3 regions of the Pseudoalteromonas pernae genome follow, and region 1 is predicted to be linked to each of the others. Evidence: predicted binding sites of a transcription regulator. Region 1 holds the regulator's gene; each other region holds the start of a gene.

Region 1 (6,000 bases):
ATATCAAAAAGCGTGTATGACAACGTTAACTCTTCGTATTCAGGAGGTAACGCTGTATCGACATAAAACCTTAATTGATATTCTTGTTTTTCATTGGCTTGCATTGTTTGTTGGTCAAAGCAAAAGCACGCCAGTTTGTGTAAGTATTTTGCTGCTAAGCCCGGGGACACAGATGGAATAGCCTGCATCACCCGCGCTTCATCTGCGGTGTTGGCCGCAGAGAAAGTCACGACGCTCATTTCTCCGGGCTTTACCACGACTTCTTGTACTTGTGCATCAACTATGAAGGGTGCGCCGCTTTGCGCATGGGTGGTGAAGCTCACAGTGACTTCTCTGCTTTCATCCACCACTTCGCTTTGCTGCGCTTGCTCCATGGATGGCTTGCCATTGAGGCCAGTGACATCACAAAACACGTCGTACAGCGGTACCAGTGCGAATGCAAAAGCAAACATTGCTATCACACTGATCACGAGTTTCTTCAATAACGGCGCGTGGTTCATTACTGCACCTTAGGCGGCGTTTCAAAGGTGTGGTATGGCGCCGGCGATGCGACTTCCCACTCCAGACCTTCGGCACCGTCCCACACTTTTGCAGGTGCTTTTTCACCCGCTTTAATGCACTTGAAGACCACAGCAACAAACAGTAATTGTGATAAACCAAAGGCAAAACCACCGATACTGATAATGGCGTTGAAGTCAGCAAATTGCAGTGCATAGTCTGGGATTCGACGTGGCATGCCAGCCAGGCCAACAAAGTGCATTGGGAAGAACAGCACATTAACGCTGATCAGCGACATCCAGAAGTGCCATTTTGCCAAGGTGGTGCTGTACATGTGCCCTGTCCATTTAGGTAGCCAGTAATAAGCTGCTGCCATTATCGAGAACACCGCCCCAGTTACCAATACGTAATGGAAGTGCGCCACCACGAAGTAGGTGTCGTGGTATTGGAAATCCACCGGCGTAATCGCCAGCATCAAGCCGGAGAAACCGCCAAGGGTAAACAGCACAATAAAGGCGATGGAGAACATCATCGGTATTTCAAAGCTGATAGAACCTCGCCACATGGTGGCCACCCAGTTGAATACCTTCACCCCGGTCGGCACGGATATCAGCATGGTGGAGTACATAAAGAACAACTCCCCTGCGAGCGGCATACCTGTGGTGAACATATGGTGCGCCCACACCACAAATGACAACAAGGCGATAGATGCGGTGGCGTACACCATCGACGCATACCCAAACAGCTTTTTACGCGAGAAGGTAGGTACAATCGTCGAGATAATACCGAATGCCGGTAAAATCATGATGTATACCTCAGGGTGACCAAAGAACCAGAAAATATGCTGGAACATGACTGGATCACCACCCCCTGCGGCATTGAAGAAGTCGGTACCAAAGTATTTATCCGTGAGTACCATGGTTACCGCACCGGCAAGCACTGGCATAACCGCAATCAGCAGGAAGGCGGTGATCAACCATGTCCACACAAACAGCGGCAGTTTCATCCACGTCATACCTGGTGCGCGTAAGTTCACTATGGTAACAATCACGTTTATAGCCCCCATAATGGAGCTGATACCCATGATGTGCACCGCGAACACAAACAACGCTGTGTTGTCGTTACTATAAGTCGTTGAAAGTGGCGCGTAGAAAGTCCAACCAAACGCCGGACCACCACCTTCCATAAACAGCGACAACAATAAAATCGCAAACGCGAATGGTAAAATCCAGAAGCTCCAGTTGTTCATACGCGGAAGCGCCATATCTGGCGCGCCAATCATCATCGGGATCATCCAGTTAGCTAGTCCCGTAAAGGCTGGCATAACCGCACCGAACACCATGATTAAGCCATGCACTGTGGTCATCTGGTTAAAAAAGTGTGGGTCAACGAGCTGTAGTCCCGGCTGGAATAGCTCGGCGCGAATGACCATGGCCATCGCTCCGCCCGTCAAAAACATAAGCAGTGAAAACAACAGGTAAAGTGTACCTATGTCTTTATGGTTAGTGGTAAAGAGCCAGCGTTTAATACCCGTTGCAGGCCCGTGATGTTCATGTGTTGCAGCAGCTGTACTCATTGTCCTTCCCCATCAATTGCGGCCTGAATCGCACTTGGTTGCACTGTGTCACCAGTATCGTTGCCAAATGCATTACGCTGGTAAGTCACGACAGCAGCGAGTTCTTTGAGTGTTAGCTGGCTAACGAATGCCTGCATCGCTGTACCTGGCTTACCATGAACCACGATATCTATGTGGTCCTTGATCTCCCCTTTGGCGATAGGGCTGTCCTTAATCGCAGGGAATACACCCGGTAACCCCAGACCTGTGGGTTGGTGACACGCTGCGCAGCGCGCCATGTAAACTTGTTCACCTGTGGCCATAAGCTCTTCTTGAGTGAGCGTCTGGTCAAGCAAGGCAGCATCGGCATCCGCCTGAGCTTGCACTGCTTGTTTTTGCTCAGCCAACCACGCTTCGAATTCTTCAGGCGCTTTGGCTTCAACCACTACAGGCATAAAGCCATGGTCTTTACCACATAGCTCAGCACATTGGCCGCGGTAGATGCCCGCTTCGTTTACCTTGGTCCAAGCTTCGTTGATAAAGCCTGGATTGGCATCTTTTTTAACTGCGAAATCCGGCACCCACCAAGAGTGAATAACGTCGTCTGAAGTCATTAAAAAGCGTACTTTTTTATCTGTTGGGATCACCAACGGCTTGTCGACTTCTAGCAAATAATGCTCGCCTTTATCTTGAGCATTTTGAATTTGCTCTTGTGGCGTTGAGAGCAACGAGTAGAAGCCAACATCATGGCCCATGTATTCGTAGTGCCACTTCCACTGTGAACCGGTGATCTTGATGGTGACATCTGCTTTAGAAGTGTCTTCCATCGCTATCAAGGTTTTGGTGGCAGGAACAGCCATACCTATGAGGATTAAAAATGGGATCGCGGTCCAAAGTATTTCGACCTTGGTGCTTTCGTGGAAAGATGCGGGTTTAGCCCCTTTAGATTTGCGGTGTCTGAGTAAGGCCCAGAACATCACACCAAACACTATTACCCCAATGACACAGCAGATGATAAATATCGTCATGTGTAACTGGTAAACATTTTCACTGATGTCGGTCACCCCTGGGCGCAAATTATAATCACTATTTGCTAAAGCCAAGTGCGGGGCAAACAAACACAGCAACATGAGGGAGCAAAGCTTCTTCATGTACCATCTCCTTAAAACGCGCAACGCAAAAAGAGAAGAGGCAGTTACTGCTAGCCAATCTTCATTATTATTATGCTTAGAACTGGCCGATTACATTTACTTTACACAAAGCGATTAAAAAGCAACCAGCAAAGCCTGTAATCTAACCAATTAGTCAAGAATTGGGCATATAGCAAGAAAATAGGCGTTTTTGTTTTGCTTTTTTCAATAAATATTTTGGGGAGTTTCAATCTGTTAGCGTACAGAAAAAGGAATTAGAAAAGGGCTGGAAACCCCCAATCAACGGCGTATTGGGGGCCTATATTTACTCGTTACAACTACATCCAATCGGCATTTCGGATAACACCAACCGCTAAACCCTCAATATTGAAGGATTCATGTTCTAGGTCGACTTCGATTGGCGCAAATTCTTCGTTTTCTGCATGTAGCAATACTTTACGACCGGCTTTCTCTAAACGCTTCACGGTGACGTCATCACCAACACGCGCAACCACCACTTGGCCGTTCTCCGCAACCTGAGCACGATGCACAGCCAGCAGGTCGCCGTCCATAATACCGATGTCTTTCATACTCATACCATCAACACGTAGTAGGTAATCAGCGGCAGGCTTAAACAGTAATGGATCGATTTGGCAGTGACTTTCAATGTGCTCTTGGGCCAAGATGGGTTCACCGGCAGCGACGCGACCTATCAGAGGCAAGCCTAATTGCTCAGGCTCTTCCTCTTCGACCAATTGAATACCACGGCTGGCACCGGGCTTCATTTTGATCACCCCTTTTTTAGCAAGGGCTTTAAGGTGTTCTTCTGCGGCATTCGCACTGCGAAACCCCAGTGTTTGTGCAATTTCAGCACGCGTAGGCGGCATGCCTGTGTCTTTAATAAATACTTTGATCAGCTCTAAAATTTGCGATTGGCGATTAGTTAAAGGACGCATACAACTGGGTTTCCATACAGTACATTTAACTGTGAGTATATACAGTTGTCAGAAAATCGCAAATAAAATCAGGCAATTTGCTCAGCTCAAAAAAATGCGCCTACTTAGGTTTGGGTTTTTGTCATTACGCCAACGCTTAAATACTAAAAGCTGCTGTTAGGCTGAGTTAAAAACACAATTTCATCATCCGTGGATTTGCGCCCCAGTATTTCATTGCGATGCGGGTATCGACCAAAACGATCAATAATCTTCTTGTGCGCCACTTCAAATTCATAATTATCCAATGGCTTGAACAACCTATCAGCCTCCTGATGGATAACCTTACTTTCACTGTGCATGTAGGGCATGTACATAAACGGACGCTCTTGCTCATTCAATTGCATGTCGAAACCCTTATCCACCGCGTGCTGAGCCAAACACAGTGCGAGTCCATCAAAGGCTAAAGCCTTTGGCGTATCGCGAAACATGTTGCGCGAGAATTGGTCGAGCACAATGATTTCACACAGCGCCCCTTGAGCTGTGTTGCGCCAATGCGCTAACTCGCCCATGGCTGCGGCATGATGCAGTTGCGAAAATAGCTTAATGACCTTGTCGTCAAACGCTACACTCTTTTTGAACCAGTCCTCGGGTTGGCATTGCTCAAACCAAAAATCATACACAGATTGAAAATCCATATTCTCTCCTTCAAAGTAAAGAGGGTGTGAAGCCGTTTGCAAACAAGGCAATATTAACCGTGAAGAAACTCTACATTTATGAACATTGCCCTTATTCAGTTAAAGCCACAATGGTCGCTCGTGCACGAAATATAGACGTGCAAATATGCTACTTACAAGCCGACGACACGACCACCGCTATCCAGTTAGTGGGCAAAAGCACTGTTCCCATATTAGCTAAAAACCAAAACATTGCCATGGCGCAAAGCCTCGATATTGCCGCCTATTTCTGCAAACGTGCAAAAATGCCATTGGATCATGGTGATTACCTCACGCCAGCAAGCAAATGGGTAGAGACCTACTTACCTACCTTTTTACGCTTAACCTTACCGCGCTGGCCGCAACTCGCTCTACCGGAATTTGGCACACCAAACGCCATCGTCTATTACTGCGATAAAAAGGAGGCGCTCTTGGGGGCTACCTTCGCTGATATTCTTGCCCACAGTGATGAAGATATAACGATCATGGATAGGGCTTTGGATGAGCTCTCTTGGCTCGATGCGCCGGATGAAATCTCATGGGCCGATGTTGCTATCTTCCCCTTCTTGCGCAACCTAACCGTCGTAAAAGGCTTGCACACTCCCGAACATATCCAGCACTATGTGCACCAAGTTGCCACCATGAGCAACATCAGAACATTCACAGACGTTGCTGTATAAGGAGTAGTAAGCATGAGCAAACGTATTTGGGCCCAAGATATCGATTTTGACCTGTGTAAAAAGCTCGACCTTGGCGTGGGTGAAAAAGGCACCTTAATGACCAAGCTCGGCATTGAAATAAGCGAAATCGGCGACGATTACCTTGTTGCCACCATGCCAGTAACCAACGAATTATATAACCCTATCGGCATCGTCCACGGTGGCGCATATGTAGTATTGGCTGAAACCGTCGCCAGCTACGCCGCCAACTTTGTTGTCGATACCAGCAAATACTACTGCGTCGGCCAAGAGATCAACGCCAACCACCTCAAAGCGTCACGCACCGGCACACTCAAAGCCGTGACCAAACCCGTGCACCTAGGCGGCCGCTCATCGGTGTGGGAGATTAAGATTTACAATAGCGCTGGCGATCTGTGTTGTATTTCAAGGATGACTGCTGCGGTGGTGGAGAAAAGAAGTAAAGGGTGAGAGCTGCCCGAACATGCGAAT
Region 2 (6,000 bases), on a different contig from region 1:
ACCAATGGCTTTACGGCAGCGACCCAAGCGCGCATGCAACGCCAATATTTCTTTGTTTAGTAATGCTGCTTGTTCGGCATTGGCTTTATCTAGCTGTTGCTTACGCTCGTTTATCATTAATTCCAAGCGGCGCTCGAATTCATGATTTTGTGCTAACTCTTGATAAAGCTCATTGGCGGGTTTGATGATTTGTTGCACCGCTTTTTGATACTTTTTCGCGCGAGCGGTCGGAGTATTTTCTTTTTCCCAAACAGGGGTCGCTTTAAGCACTTTTACTATCGCTTCAATTTGTTCACTTAAATGCGTGACGGCAAACGTAAATTGGTGTCTAGCATCTTGAAATTTGCTGTTTGAGAGGCGAGCAAGTTGCTGTTGAGCTTCATCAACATAATCTACCAGTAGCATGCTCTTAGTGGTAAAAACAGAGCGTTCAAACAGTGAATGCTGAGCTTGCATATAACGGTTTTTCGCAAACCATTTGGCCTTATCAAATTGCTCTGCATCGGCGCGTAAGCGCGTCAACTGTTGCTGCAATTTGGCTAATGCGCGCTCACTGTTCATTAAAAGTATGCCTCATAAATAAGCTTGAGCGCGAGAATGATCACCACGGTATTAAATACTGGGCGTATCACTTTTGAACCAAAGCGAATTGCTGAATGTGCGCCAAGCCATGCACCCAACATCAAAAATACACCCATAGTGATACCCAAGAGAAAATTGACATGCCCTAGGGCTACAAAGGTAATCAGTGAAACGAAATTACTGACGAAGTTCATTGAGCGGGCTAACCCACAATTCAACAGTAAGTTCATTTTGTACAACACGCTGTTGGATGCTGTCCAAAATGTACCAGTCCCTGGGCCTGCAACGCCGTCAAAAAAGCCCAAGCCTAGCCCTTGAAGCCATTGCTTCAAGCGTAACATAGGCGTGAGTTGAGGCAGTGTGTCACTTTGTTCAGGGCTGAGTTTGCCAAACAATGAGTAAATGGCAACTGCGATGATGACGACAGGAATAAGTTTGTTAAGAAACTCGATACTAAGCTTATCAACGATTAATGTACCTATACCTGCACCAATGGCCGTTGCGATAATGGAACCCGCCCAAAATTTTGGGTCAAATAAGCGCTTGCGATAATACGTTACGCTGGCCGTCAGTGAGCCGAAGCTGGCTGCTAATTTGTTAGTACCAAGCGTCAAATGAGGCGGCAATCCCGCTGTGAGCAGGGCCGGAACTGTAAGCATGCCACCACCACCGGCGATTGCGTCAATGAAACCGGCTGCAAGTGCCACTGCACATAAGATTGCCCACGTTGAAGGGTCGATGGCTAATTCAAACATTAGTAGTCAATTTGTCTTTTAAAAGGGGGCAAGGTATCCAGCATCGCTTTACCATAACGCTTGGTGACTAATCGTCTGTCGTATATGGTAATGCGACCACTGTCGCGTTCTTTGCGCAGCAGTCTACCACAGCTTTGTACTAATTTCTTTGCTGCATCTGGCACTGTAATCGACAAAAAAGGATTGCCACCTTTGCTTTGTACAAACTCAGCCTGTGCCTCTTCAATCGGCGACGTGGGCACAGCAAACGGAATTTTTGTGATCACTAAGTTAGTTAAATAATCCCCCGGCAGGTCGAGACCTTCGGAAAGGCTTTGAGTACCAAATAAGATGCTACCTTGACCGTCATCGACGCGGCGTTTGTGTCTGCGGATCAGAGCATCTCGAGAAATTTCTCCTTGGATGAGCAGATCCCACCCCCGTGCTCGTAGGCGCTCCGCGACATGTTGCATTTGCCAATATGAAGCGAACAATACGAGATTAGCTTTGGATTTATCTAAACAGTCGGGCAGTGCCTTTACAAGAAAATCACTGAAGGCTTTGTCGGTCGGTTCACATTCGGTTTTTGGAATGTGTAACACCGCTTGATTAGGGTAATCAAACGGAGAAGGCACTTTAATAAACTTAACCCCTTCTTCACCGCGCAGACCGCTTTCGTGGGCGAAATGCTCAAACGAGCCTAGTGCAGTTAATGTGGCTGAACACAACACCGCTCCTGCACATTCACGCCACAGTTTATCTTTTAGATAAAAGCCCACTTCAATGGGACAATCACTAAGCAGATAATCGTGATGGTTTTTATATTCCATACGCTTTATCCACCGAGCATGGGGAACACTTTCGGTGTTGCGGCTATAGCTCGACCACAGCTTATATAATGTCTCCAGACGTGCGATGTACTGACCACTTTCGGCCAAGATTGGATCCGCTATAAAGGGTTTTACATCGCCATCATTCACATCGCTGCTAAGTGCTTCGTGCATTTTGTTCAACGTTCTCAGTGCTGTCTTAGCCGCTTCGCTGATGTCTTTCGCTTGAACCGTGAGTTGCTCTGGTAACAAACCATGCGAAAAGCGATAAGTCTGATCCTCACTGTATTGATAATCCGCGCCATCGAGCATGGTTAATACTGCTTTATGGCCACGAGCGACATCGTCCAGCGCATCATTGAGCTTGAACTGACTACCAGAGGCACTGGCACTGAAGATAGCTTGCGCCATTTTGCCGCTAAACTTTAACAGTTTTTCCAACCAGTCTTGGGTGCCTTTAATCGTTGCTGCTGCCGACGAAAAATCGCGAGTAATGTGTGCGAGGTGGTGCGCTTCGTCTATGACATAGATGCAGTTGTCAGGCTCTGGCAGGATTACGCCGCCACCGAGTTCTAAATCCGCTAGTAGCAAACTGTGGTTTGCTACTAATACGTCCATCTGCGCTATTTTTTGACGCGCTAGGTGGAACGGACATGTTTGGTGGGCCTTCATCTGGCGTTGGCAAGAATGTTTATCACAGGCGATGAGGTGCCATACTCTATCGGGGATCACATCGGCCCATGAGTCTCTATCACCATGCCACTTTTTCTCACTATAAGCTTGGTGCAATTGTTTCAGGCACTTTTGTTCCATGTCGCTAAGCGGAGAGGTCAGGGTAGGCATTAGCGCCATCTGCTGTTGGTCACCATTGACGGCATTTTCCAGCTTATGGGCGCAGATATAACGGCCTCGGCCTTTTACCAGGTCATAACTAAAGGTTAAACCACTGTGTTCGGCAAAGAAGGGCAACTCTTTATAAAGTAGCTGCTCTTGTAAGGCGACTGTCGCGGTTGAGATAACCAGTTTTTTGTTGGCTTTAAGCGCAACGGGCAGTGCACCTAAACAATAAGCAAGCGACTTACCTGTACCCGTACCCGCTTCAATCACGCAAATATGTTGCTTTTTGTGGTATTCGCCGCTGAGAGTTTTTGCAATCTCAGCCACTAGGTAGTTTTGGCTCGAGCGAGGCGTGTAATCATCTAAGCTTTCAGCGATCCGCTGATGGGCATTACGAATAGTCTTTTTTAACGGATCTGAAAGCATTTAATGACTTATGTATAAATTTACAGTGCCTTCATTTTAGGGGCACAGAGACTTAGACTCAAGCGCTTATGTTCAAGCGTATGCAAACTCAGCTTTAATTATCGCAGGGCTGCGGTAAACTGGCAGCATTAAATCGTATTAAGTGATTGTGTCGTGTCAGTATCCGCCGGATTTATTTTGTCTATGCAAACTCAGCAGCGCCGAGAAGGCATTTGCTTTGTAACTTGGCTGGCGACTGATAACGGGCCTTTAAAAGTGGTATCTGAACCGCAAAAAGGCGTGTTTTTCGTACCACAGTCGCAGAGTAGCCAGGCCAATTCGATACTATCTGGGCATGCCTTGGAGCCCTGCTCCCGATCCCTGCCTTTAAAAACATTCGCCGATGAGAACGTCACCGCACTGTATTTTAATAAGTTACATGACTATTACAGTGCTCGCGACTTGCTTAAAGAAGAAGGTCTTCGTTTATATGAAGACGACATCAGAATGCAAGAGCAGTATTTGATGGAGCGCTTTATTCGTGGTGGCGTATGGGTGAGAGGTACCCCCAGTGCTTTAGAGGCTAGTACGCTATTGGACGGCCAGTTTAAAGCGAATGATCTTTACACTCCTCGTTTATCCGTTTTATCACTTGATATCGAGTGCAGCGGTGACGGTATTCTTTATAGTGTCGCTCTAGCAAATGATGATGTTCACACGGTTATTATGATTGGTGAGCCAACACCAACCGCGGAGCCTTGGCTGGAGTTTGTTGAAGATGAGGTGGCGTTATTACGCAGACTTTGTGAATTAGTGACGCGATACGATCCGGATTTAATCATAGGTTGGAATGTCGTTGACTTTGACTTTCAACTTTTATGTTATCGCGCCCAGCAATTAAATATCCCCCTCATCTTGGGGCGAAATAACGAAGCTGTAAACTGGCGTGGAGGCAAAGTAAATAAGCTGTTGGTGCCTGGTCGAGCGGTGCTTGACGGCATAGATATGCTCAAAAATGCCACGTATCATTTTTCAAGTTACAGTTTGGATAACGTCGCGCAAGAAGTGCTAGGCGAAAAGAAACTCATCGATAATGATGACAAACTCGCCAAAATCGAACAGATGTTTTTGCAGGACAAAGAGCGTCTAGCGCAATACAACCTCAAAGATACGCAATTAGTTTTGGCTATCTTTAAAAAACTAGAGCTGGTTGAGTTCGCAATTGCAAGGACGAAGCTGACGGGATTACCGCTTGAAAGGCTAGGAGGCTCAGTCGCAGCATTTACAAATTTGTACTTACCGCATCTGCATCGTAGCGGATATGTCGCACCGAATATGGCGGAGCATGGATTAAGTTTTGATAGTCCAGGTGGCTACGTTATGGATTCAACCCCCGGCCTATACGAGAACGTAGCGGTGTTGGATTTTAAAAGTCTTTACCCCAGTATCATTCGTACTTTTTGTATCGACCCCCTAGGTCTTATTTTGGGTCTAAAAGACTCTGAAGCGAGCATCGAGGGCTTTAATGGCGGGCATTTTGCCCGCACTGGACACCATTTACCTCAGTTGGTGGGGGACTTAGCCTTGGCACGTCAACAGGCCAAAGATGTTGGCGACCACCATCTGCAACAAGCTATAAAAATTATCATGAATAGCTTGTATGGGGTGCTAGGTTCAAAAGGCTGTCGATTTTACGACCCTCGACTCTCTAGCTCGATCACCTTACGTGGTCACCAAATTATGCAAACCACGAAGCAGTGGCTGGAGGAAATGGGGGCGACAGTGATATACGGAGATACGGACTCAACCTTTGTTGCTCTGCCTAATGATTTAGATGAGCAACAAAGTCATGAAATGGCGTCTCAATTAGTCTCAGCTGTTAATAACAAATGGCAGCAAAAGATACATGACGAATACGGTGTTCAAAGTTACCTAGAACTGGAATATGAGAGTTTATATCGACCTTTTTTAATGCCTAAAGCACGGCACAAAGATATTGGCAGTAAAAAGCGCTATGCGGGTTTGCTAGTGCAAGCTGACCACAAGTTGATATTTAAAGGGATGGAGTCAGTGCGTTCAGACTGGACAGAATTGGCGCGAGAATTCCAGACTAAGCTGTTTTTAGCTTTGTTTACGCAACAGAACCTCAATGAAGTGGTTGAACAATATGTTAATGAATTGCAAGATTTGCATGATGTTAACCGTGTTACTTACCGCAAAAGACTCGGAAAAAACCCAGACCAATATATCAAAACAATTCCTCCGCATGTTAAAGCAGCTCAAAACTCACCAAAAAAGTTTACCAAAGGCGATTGGGTTGATTACGTTATAACTCTCAAAGGCCCAGAGCTCGTCCCACCTAAAACAGCGCTCGATCTTGAGCATTATCTTGAAAAGCAGCTGACTCCTATTGTTGAAGACTTAAGAAGCGTAGGCATCGCAATTGAACTTAGTAAGACTCACGGACAGTTTTCACTGATTTAACAAAAATATTGCGTTATTGATGACAATCGCCTTTTTTTGTACCTAAATATGGTCAAGTTATTGTTTTTAAAGGCTTAAAATTGATAGTAAATATAAACTTTATGTATTTTGTGTGTTTTTTTGTGCTC
Region 3 (6,000 bases), on a different contig from region 1:
GGTAGCGGTGAGCAAAAAGTGTCACTAGATAAGGTTATCAAAACCATGTGGGACACAGGTAATGATATGAAAACCAAGTACAAAGAGACTGCTCGCGGCGGTCTTGCAGTTAATATCATTGAGTGTTAATTCACTGCTCCGATACAAGCAAAAAGGCGACCTGAGGTCGCCTTTTTTAATACGCTTTCATCACCCATTACATTAGCGCACGGGCAAGTCTATGTCTGCAAACATAGCATCCACATCGTCTTGGTTACGCAATAAGCAGGCTTTCTCAACTCTGTCTTTAGTTAGGTGCGGTGCAAAACGTTCAATAAAGTCATACATATAACCGCGTAAGAAAGTGCCCTTCCTAAAGCCAATCTTTGTGGTGCTCGCTTCAAATAAGTGGCTCGCATCAATGACTACTAAATCTTTATCGCTGACCTGGTCAATCGCCATCGAGGCCACAACACCTACGCCTAACCCAAGTCGCACATAGGTTTTAATCACGTCAGCATCGGTTGCCGTAAAAACAATATGTGGTTCATGTCCGTGTGCATTAAAGGCTTTATCAAGTTCAGAGCGACCCGTAAAACCGAATACATAAGTGATTAATGGATACTGGGCAATATCACCTATGGTAAGGTTATCGGCTTTTTTCGCCAATGGATGATCTTTGGCCACCACAATACTGCGGTTCCAGTGGTAACAAGGCAACATCACTAAATCTGAGTATAAGTGCAACGCTTCGGTAGCAATTGCAAAATCAGCATCACCACGCGCTGCCGCATCCGAGATTTGTTGTGGTGTACCTTGATGCATGTGCAAAGACACCGCTGGATATTTGCTCATAAAGCCTTGAATAACACCCGGCAACGCATAACGAGCCTGTGTATGTGTGGTGGCGATATTGAGCTTGCCCTGATCAGGGAGAGTGTGTTCATTCGCGACGGCTTTGATGCCCTCGACTTTGGATAGGATCTCGCGAGCAATATTGATAATGTCATTACCAGCACTAGTAACATGCGTGAGATGTTTGCCGCTGCGCCCAAATATTTGCACTCCGAGTTCGTCTTCAAGCATTCTGACTTGCTTTGAAATCCCCGGTTGAGAGGTATACAAACTCTCAGCGGTTGCTGACACATTAAGGTTGTGGTTCAACACCTCAACGATGTACTTTAGCTGCTGTAATTTCATGGTATTAAACTTTCTTTATTATTGTACTTTATACGGCATGCTCTGAAGTATAGCCTCCAAAGCGCTGGCGAAGTCCTTTTTGTGAAAACAAATTCGCACGGCATAAGTTGGGGTGATTAGGACGAATATCTTACAAATCAACGCCTAGAATAACCCAATTTGTGCAGTGGGTTAGGCTAGCATATTTAATTAGCCCTCGGTACTGTTGATTTATGTTCAAGGTGCAAATCCTCTCCTATACTCTTATTTTATTTAATGTTATTTCATGAATTTATCGCTTATCACTACCTTCGCTGTGGTTCTTTATGTAACATGGCTGATAGCGGGTAAAATTTTTAGTAAGAGAATCAGTGCATGATAGTTTCTATCATAATCCTGTTAATTGTTGCGCTTATCGTCATAGCGGTATGGGTAAGTGCTGTGCAGCAACACAGAGAAAAACAAGAAGCTCAACGCCGCCAAGAGCTCCAAAAGCAAAAGAAAATTATTGAAGACACTGAAGAAGCATTGGTCAACAGTGTGAATATTCCGCTCTCGAATAATATCCTGACTATTCTATATCGCCGCATCTACGACGCGCTTGTCACTATGGTTGAGCTATCGCCTCAATCCAAGGAATTAAAATCGCGCTTAAATGATGCGAAGCAAAGACTGGCAAGCGGCATCGATGAAAACGTTAATGCGGGTGAAAACTTTGTGCTGCCAGAGCATGATAAGCAGCTTATTGCTCTCATCCAAGGCATTAAAAAGCTGAGAAACATTCTGCGCTCTGAACACAGTAAAGGTAAACTAGACACCCCAGTCTTCATGCAAGAAGATAAAATCTTCGAGCACTTACAACTGAAAATTAATATTGAAAGCTTAATTAAACGCGGTTCATCAGCGCGCCACGCCAACATGATTGGTTCAGCTCGCCAATATTTTGAAAAAGCCTATGCGACCATCTGTGGGCTTAGTTACAGCGATGACTATGTTGTATCTAAAAAGCAACAACTTGAGCAGCTTCTCAACGAAATCAGCGTTGAACTAAAGGCATCTAATGCGTCAACTCGCAAACAACGTGAAGAGCAAGAAAAAGACGACTTAGACGTGTTATTTGCGCCGAAGAAGAAGTGGTAACCGCGTCGAAGCAGTTATACCACTGAGCATGAAGATTTTATGTATCAACGACAATGAGTATTTATAAAAATGGCGCCCTGTGGCGCCATTTTTAATTACGACAAAAAGATAAATTTCAACACAAAAAGTATACTCAGAATCCAAACGCTAATACTGACCTCATTCGCCTTATTGCACACAACTTTCACTGCCGTGTAAGCGATAAATCCTAAAGCGATGCCGTGCGCAATAGAGAACGTTAGCGGCGTCATCAAGAGTACCACTGCGACTGGGATTGCGTCTGTCATGTCATCCCAATCAACGAGCTTCAAGTTTTGTAGCATCAAAATCGAGACATACAAAATTGCCCCTGCTGTCGCATAGGCTGGTACCATGGCTGCTAGCGGTGCGAAAAACATCATCAGTAAGAAGCAAATACCCACAACAACAGCGGTTAAACCTGTACGGCCACCCACCGATACACCCGCCACCGATTCAATGTAGGAAGTAGTGGTTGACGTACCAAGTACTGAGCCTGCGATTGTTGCAGTACTGTCAGCACTTAGCGCACGACCAAGTCGTGGCATACGCCCCTGCTCATCCGCTAGACCCGCTTTTTGGGTAACAGCAACTAAGGTGCCTGAAGTGTCGAACAAGTCTACAAATAAGAAAGCAAACACCACGCTTAGCATTGACAGCTCAAGTGCTGCGGCAAAATCAAGCTGCATAAAGGTCGGTGCTATTGATGGTGGCGCAGAGACAATCCCCTGATATTCAACCAAACCGAGTGCCAGTGCTAAACAGGTCACGAGCAGAATACTGATTAGTACGCCGCTTTTTATATCTCTGTACAACAATCCAGCAATAATAAAGAAGCTAAGGATCGCAAGCGCAGGGCCTGCGCTGGTGATGTCTCCAAGCTGTACTAATGTCGCTGGGCTGGCCACTACAATACCGGCATTTTTTAATGCGATAAGCGCCAAGAACGCACCAATACCCGTTGCTATAGCACGTTTGAGCACCAGTGGAATGGCGTTTATGATCCACTCGCGAACTTTAAAAAGGCTCAACAACAAGAAAATACTACCCGACATAAATACCGCACCAAGAGCCGATTGCCACGTGTATCCCATGCCTAACACCACGCCGTACGTGAAAAAGGCATTTAGCCCCATACCAGGAGCGAGCGCTAACGGGTAGTTAGCCCAAAATCCCATGATAAAACAGCCGATAGCCGCAGCAATACAGGTGGCAACAAAAGCCGCCCCTTGATCCATACCCGCTTCGGCGAGCATCGCTGGGTTAACAAAAACAATGTACACCATAGTGATGAAGGTCGTTAAACCGGCAATCACTTCACGCTTTACCGAGCTTCCATGCGCTTTGATTTTAAAAACACTCTCTAGCATAAGTCTTTTTTCGAGCTAACAAACAAGCGCGCAATGTTAGCACAACTGCGGACAATTGACCGCTTTTAATGGTTGTTTGCTGCAACTTTATCGCAGCTTTTTGACTACCCGTTTAATGGTCGCTGAGCTAATGATTAAAAAAGCCTCAAAAAAAGCTTGCACACAACAACTGTATAAACTACTGTATACGCATACTGTATAAAACACTGTATATCGTTCACATTACCCACAGCGAGGCAATTATGTTACATACAGCGGCTATTCGACACGTAAAAAGCTACAAGCAAGACAATCCTGCAGCGATTAATATTGTACAAACGGAAGATGAAATTTCCGCATCGTTCGAGCTACTTAAAATCGTGCATCGTTATAACAAGAGCAACGGTTGGACTTTGCTTATTGCGCCGGACCACATTCCGAGCCGTGACTTATTAGATTCATGTTCAATCGATACTAATAAGCTACTCGTTATCCGCAGAAAGCATATCGTTGACGTCGAGTACGTACTTAATTGTGCGCTACAAAATGGCCGTTATTGCGCAATCATCACGTGGACAGATATCGTGAACCAAAATCAACTTGAAAAAATGCAGCTCAACACGCATCAAGCAAAAGCACAGTTGTTTTGTTTCACATCAGACGAAGAGCAAGCTCAATTAGCCGTGCCGCATGTAATGTAAGTTTGATACACTGTTAGTTGATGTAATTTTTCAGAGACTTAATATGTGTTTTTGTGGGTCGCCACAACCATTCGAACAATGTTGTGGCGTGTACGTAAACGGTCAACAAAACGCGCCCGATCCATTAGCGTTAATGAAATCGAGATACAGCGCATTTTGCACTCAGGCAATCGACTACCTATGTGCGACTTGTTCAAGCAAAGCAATTGTAGGCAACGCAAAAGAAGACGTTGCTCAATTCGCAAAAGCCGCCAAATTTACCAAGCTAGAAGTGATTGATAGTCAATGGGAGCTAAGCCCTGCGACTGTTGAATTCAAAGCGTACTATTTGTACGACAGTACCTTATGTTGCATTCACGAACGTTCCTCGTTCGTTATAGAGCAAGGCAGTTGGCGTTATGACGAAGGTGAACTGTTCTCTACCCCTGAAATTAAATTAAGCCGCAATGATGCTTGCCCTTGTGGCAGTGGCAAAAAGTTTAAAAAGTGCTGTGCAATATAACTGCTAGTTAGCAGGGAGATGTTGCGAGTGAATGCTAGTGTAATGTATCAATGTGCATCGAGGCACTGTCACTAAGCGGACTGGAGCCAAAGCCCAGTCCACTCGGTTAATTAAAACTTATAACTTGCGCTCATCAAGGGTCCGTGAGTGATAGAGTCATAGCTGAAGTAATTGCTGCTGCCTCTGTCCCCAGTATCATAATCGACATAAGTCGCTTTATATTGAAACGACATATCCCAGTTTTCAGTTAAATCGTAAACGACACCTAGTTTAAGGCTAGATGTCATTTTCGCTGACAATCCGAAGCCGCCAATATCTGCGGCAGTATTAAAGTGCCATTTCTCGGCAAACTCTCGGTTGTAACTAAAACCTAAGATGATATCGACCCAATCTTCATCCCTGTCGACAACACGGGTTTGCGCAAACATCGCTGTATCAACATCAAATTGATAGGTGTTGTCCCAACGACGCAAGCCAACATAATTTACCCAATTACCCACAGATTTACTGTGGTGCTTATATGCTAAACTGACTTCTAACACACCTTGGCGTACACGAGCGCTAAGCACGCCATCCCTTGGTACATCCAGTGATTTTTTCAAATCCATATAGCCCCAATCGGCGATCACTCCCCAATTAGAGTCATGGAACGCTTCAAAACGAACCATAAAAGCACTGTCTAAATTATCTAAAATAGTGCCAAAGTCTACCGTAAGCGGTGCTTCTAATGTACCTATGGCAGAGTCGCCATCAATTGACGTCGCCATTAAATATGGCTCAACTTTAAAGTCCCATTGGTTCGCATGGGCATTCATACAAACCGCTGAGCTTGCTGCAATGGCGAGATAACAAAAGGCAGAGTTAAATTTCTTACATCGCATAATCATTCCTTGTTAGGTAAGAATCCTAGATTGAGTATAGCCCGACCAATCAAGAGCGCCTGATTTGATTTAGCTACTCAGCGAAATAATGAAATTAAGCAATCGCACTTAGCCCTTGAAGCTTGAGATCATTGAGTTGGTCATAAAAAGCTGCACTGTCCATCTGCGGCTCATTGAGTGACATTGACTGATCTTGGTACTTGGCTTGTACCCTAGGTTCACAATTGTCGATAATGGGCAATGGGATGTGC

Evidence for each region. The regulator LexA, encoded in region 1, represses DNA repair genes until DNA is damaged. The targets are predictions, from matches to a motif close to TACTGTATNNNNATACAGTA.
Region 2: dinG (ATP-dependent DNA helicase DinG) is a predicted target of LexA. The motif match lies at 3,418-3,437, and genes of this name have one in related genera.
Region 3: V1358_RS02340 (SulA-like leucine-rich domain-containing protein) is a predicted target of LexA. The motif match lies at 3,866-3,885, and genes of this name have one in related genera.

Annotation. Positions count from the first base shown of each region.
Region 1 is NZ_JBDODM010000004.1:73,019-79,018, reverse strand. It holds gene V1358_RS10515 (cytochrome c oxidase assembly protein) at 1-500, opposite strand, end outside; gene ctaD (cytochrome c oxidase subunit I) at 500-2,074, opposite strand; gene coxB (cytochrome c oxidase subunit II) at 2,071-3,204, opposite strand; gene lexA (transcriptional repressor LexA) at 3,522-4,139, opposite strand; gene V1358_RS10495 (DUF924 family protein) at 4,283-4,813, opposite strand; gene grxB (glutaredoxin 2) at 4,873-5,511, shown strand; gene V1358_RS10485 (PaaI family thioesterase) at 5,524-5,979, shown strand.
Region 2 is NZ_JBDODM010000002.1:167,646-173,645, reverse strand. It holds gene V1358_RS04860 (primosomal replication protein) at 1-561, opposite strand, end outside; gene V1358_RS04855 (TSUP family transporter) at 561-1,337, opposite strand; gene dinG (ATP-dependent DNA helicase DinG) at 1,337-3,409, opposite strand; gene V1358_RS04845 (DNA polymerase II) at 3,563-5,872, shown strand.
Region 3 is NZ_JBDODM010000001.1:543,319-549,318, forward strand. It holds gene V1358_RS02320 (L-serine ammonia-lyase) at 1-129, shown strand, start outside; gene cysB (HTH-type transcriptional regulator CysB) at 202-1,179, opposite strand; gene V1358_RS02330 (hypothetical protein) at 1,534-2,298, shown strand; gene V1358_RS02335 (NCS2 family permease) at 2,394-3,686, opposite strand; gene V1358_RS02340 (SulA-like leucine-rich domain-containing protein) at 3,929-4,366, shown strand; gene V1358_RS02345 (YchJ family protein) at 4,410-4,868, shown strand; gene V1358_RS02350 (hypothetical protein) at 4,979-5,749, opposite strand; gene V1358_RS02355 (VC2046/SO_2500 family protein) at 5,844-6,000, opposite strand, start outside.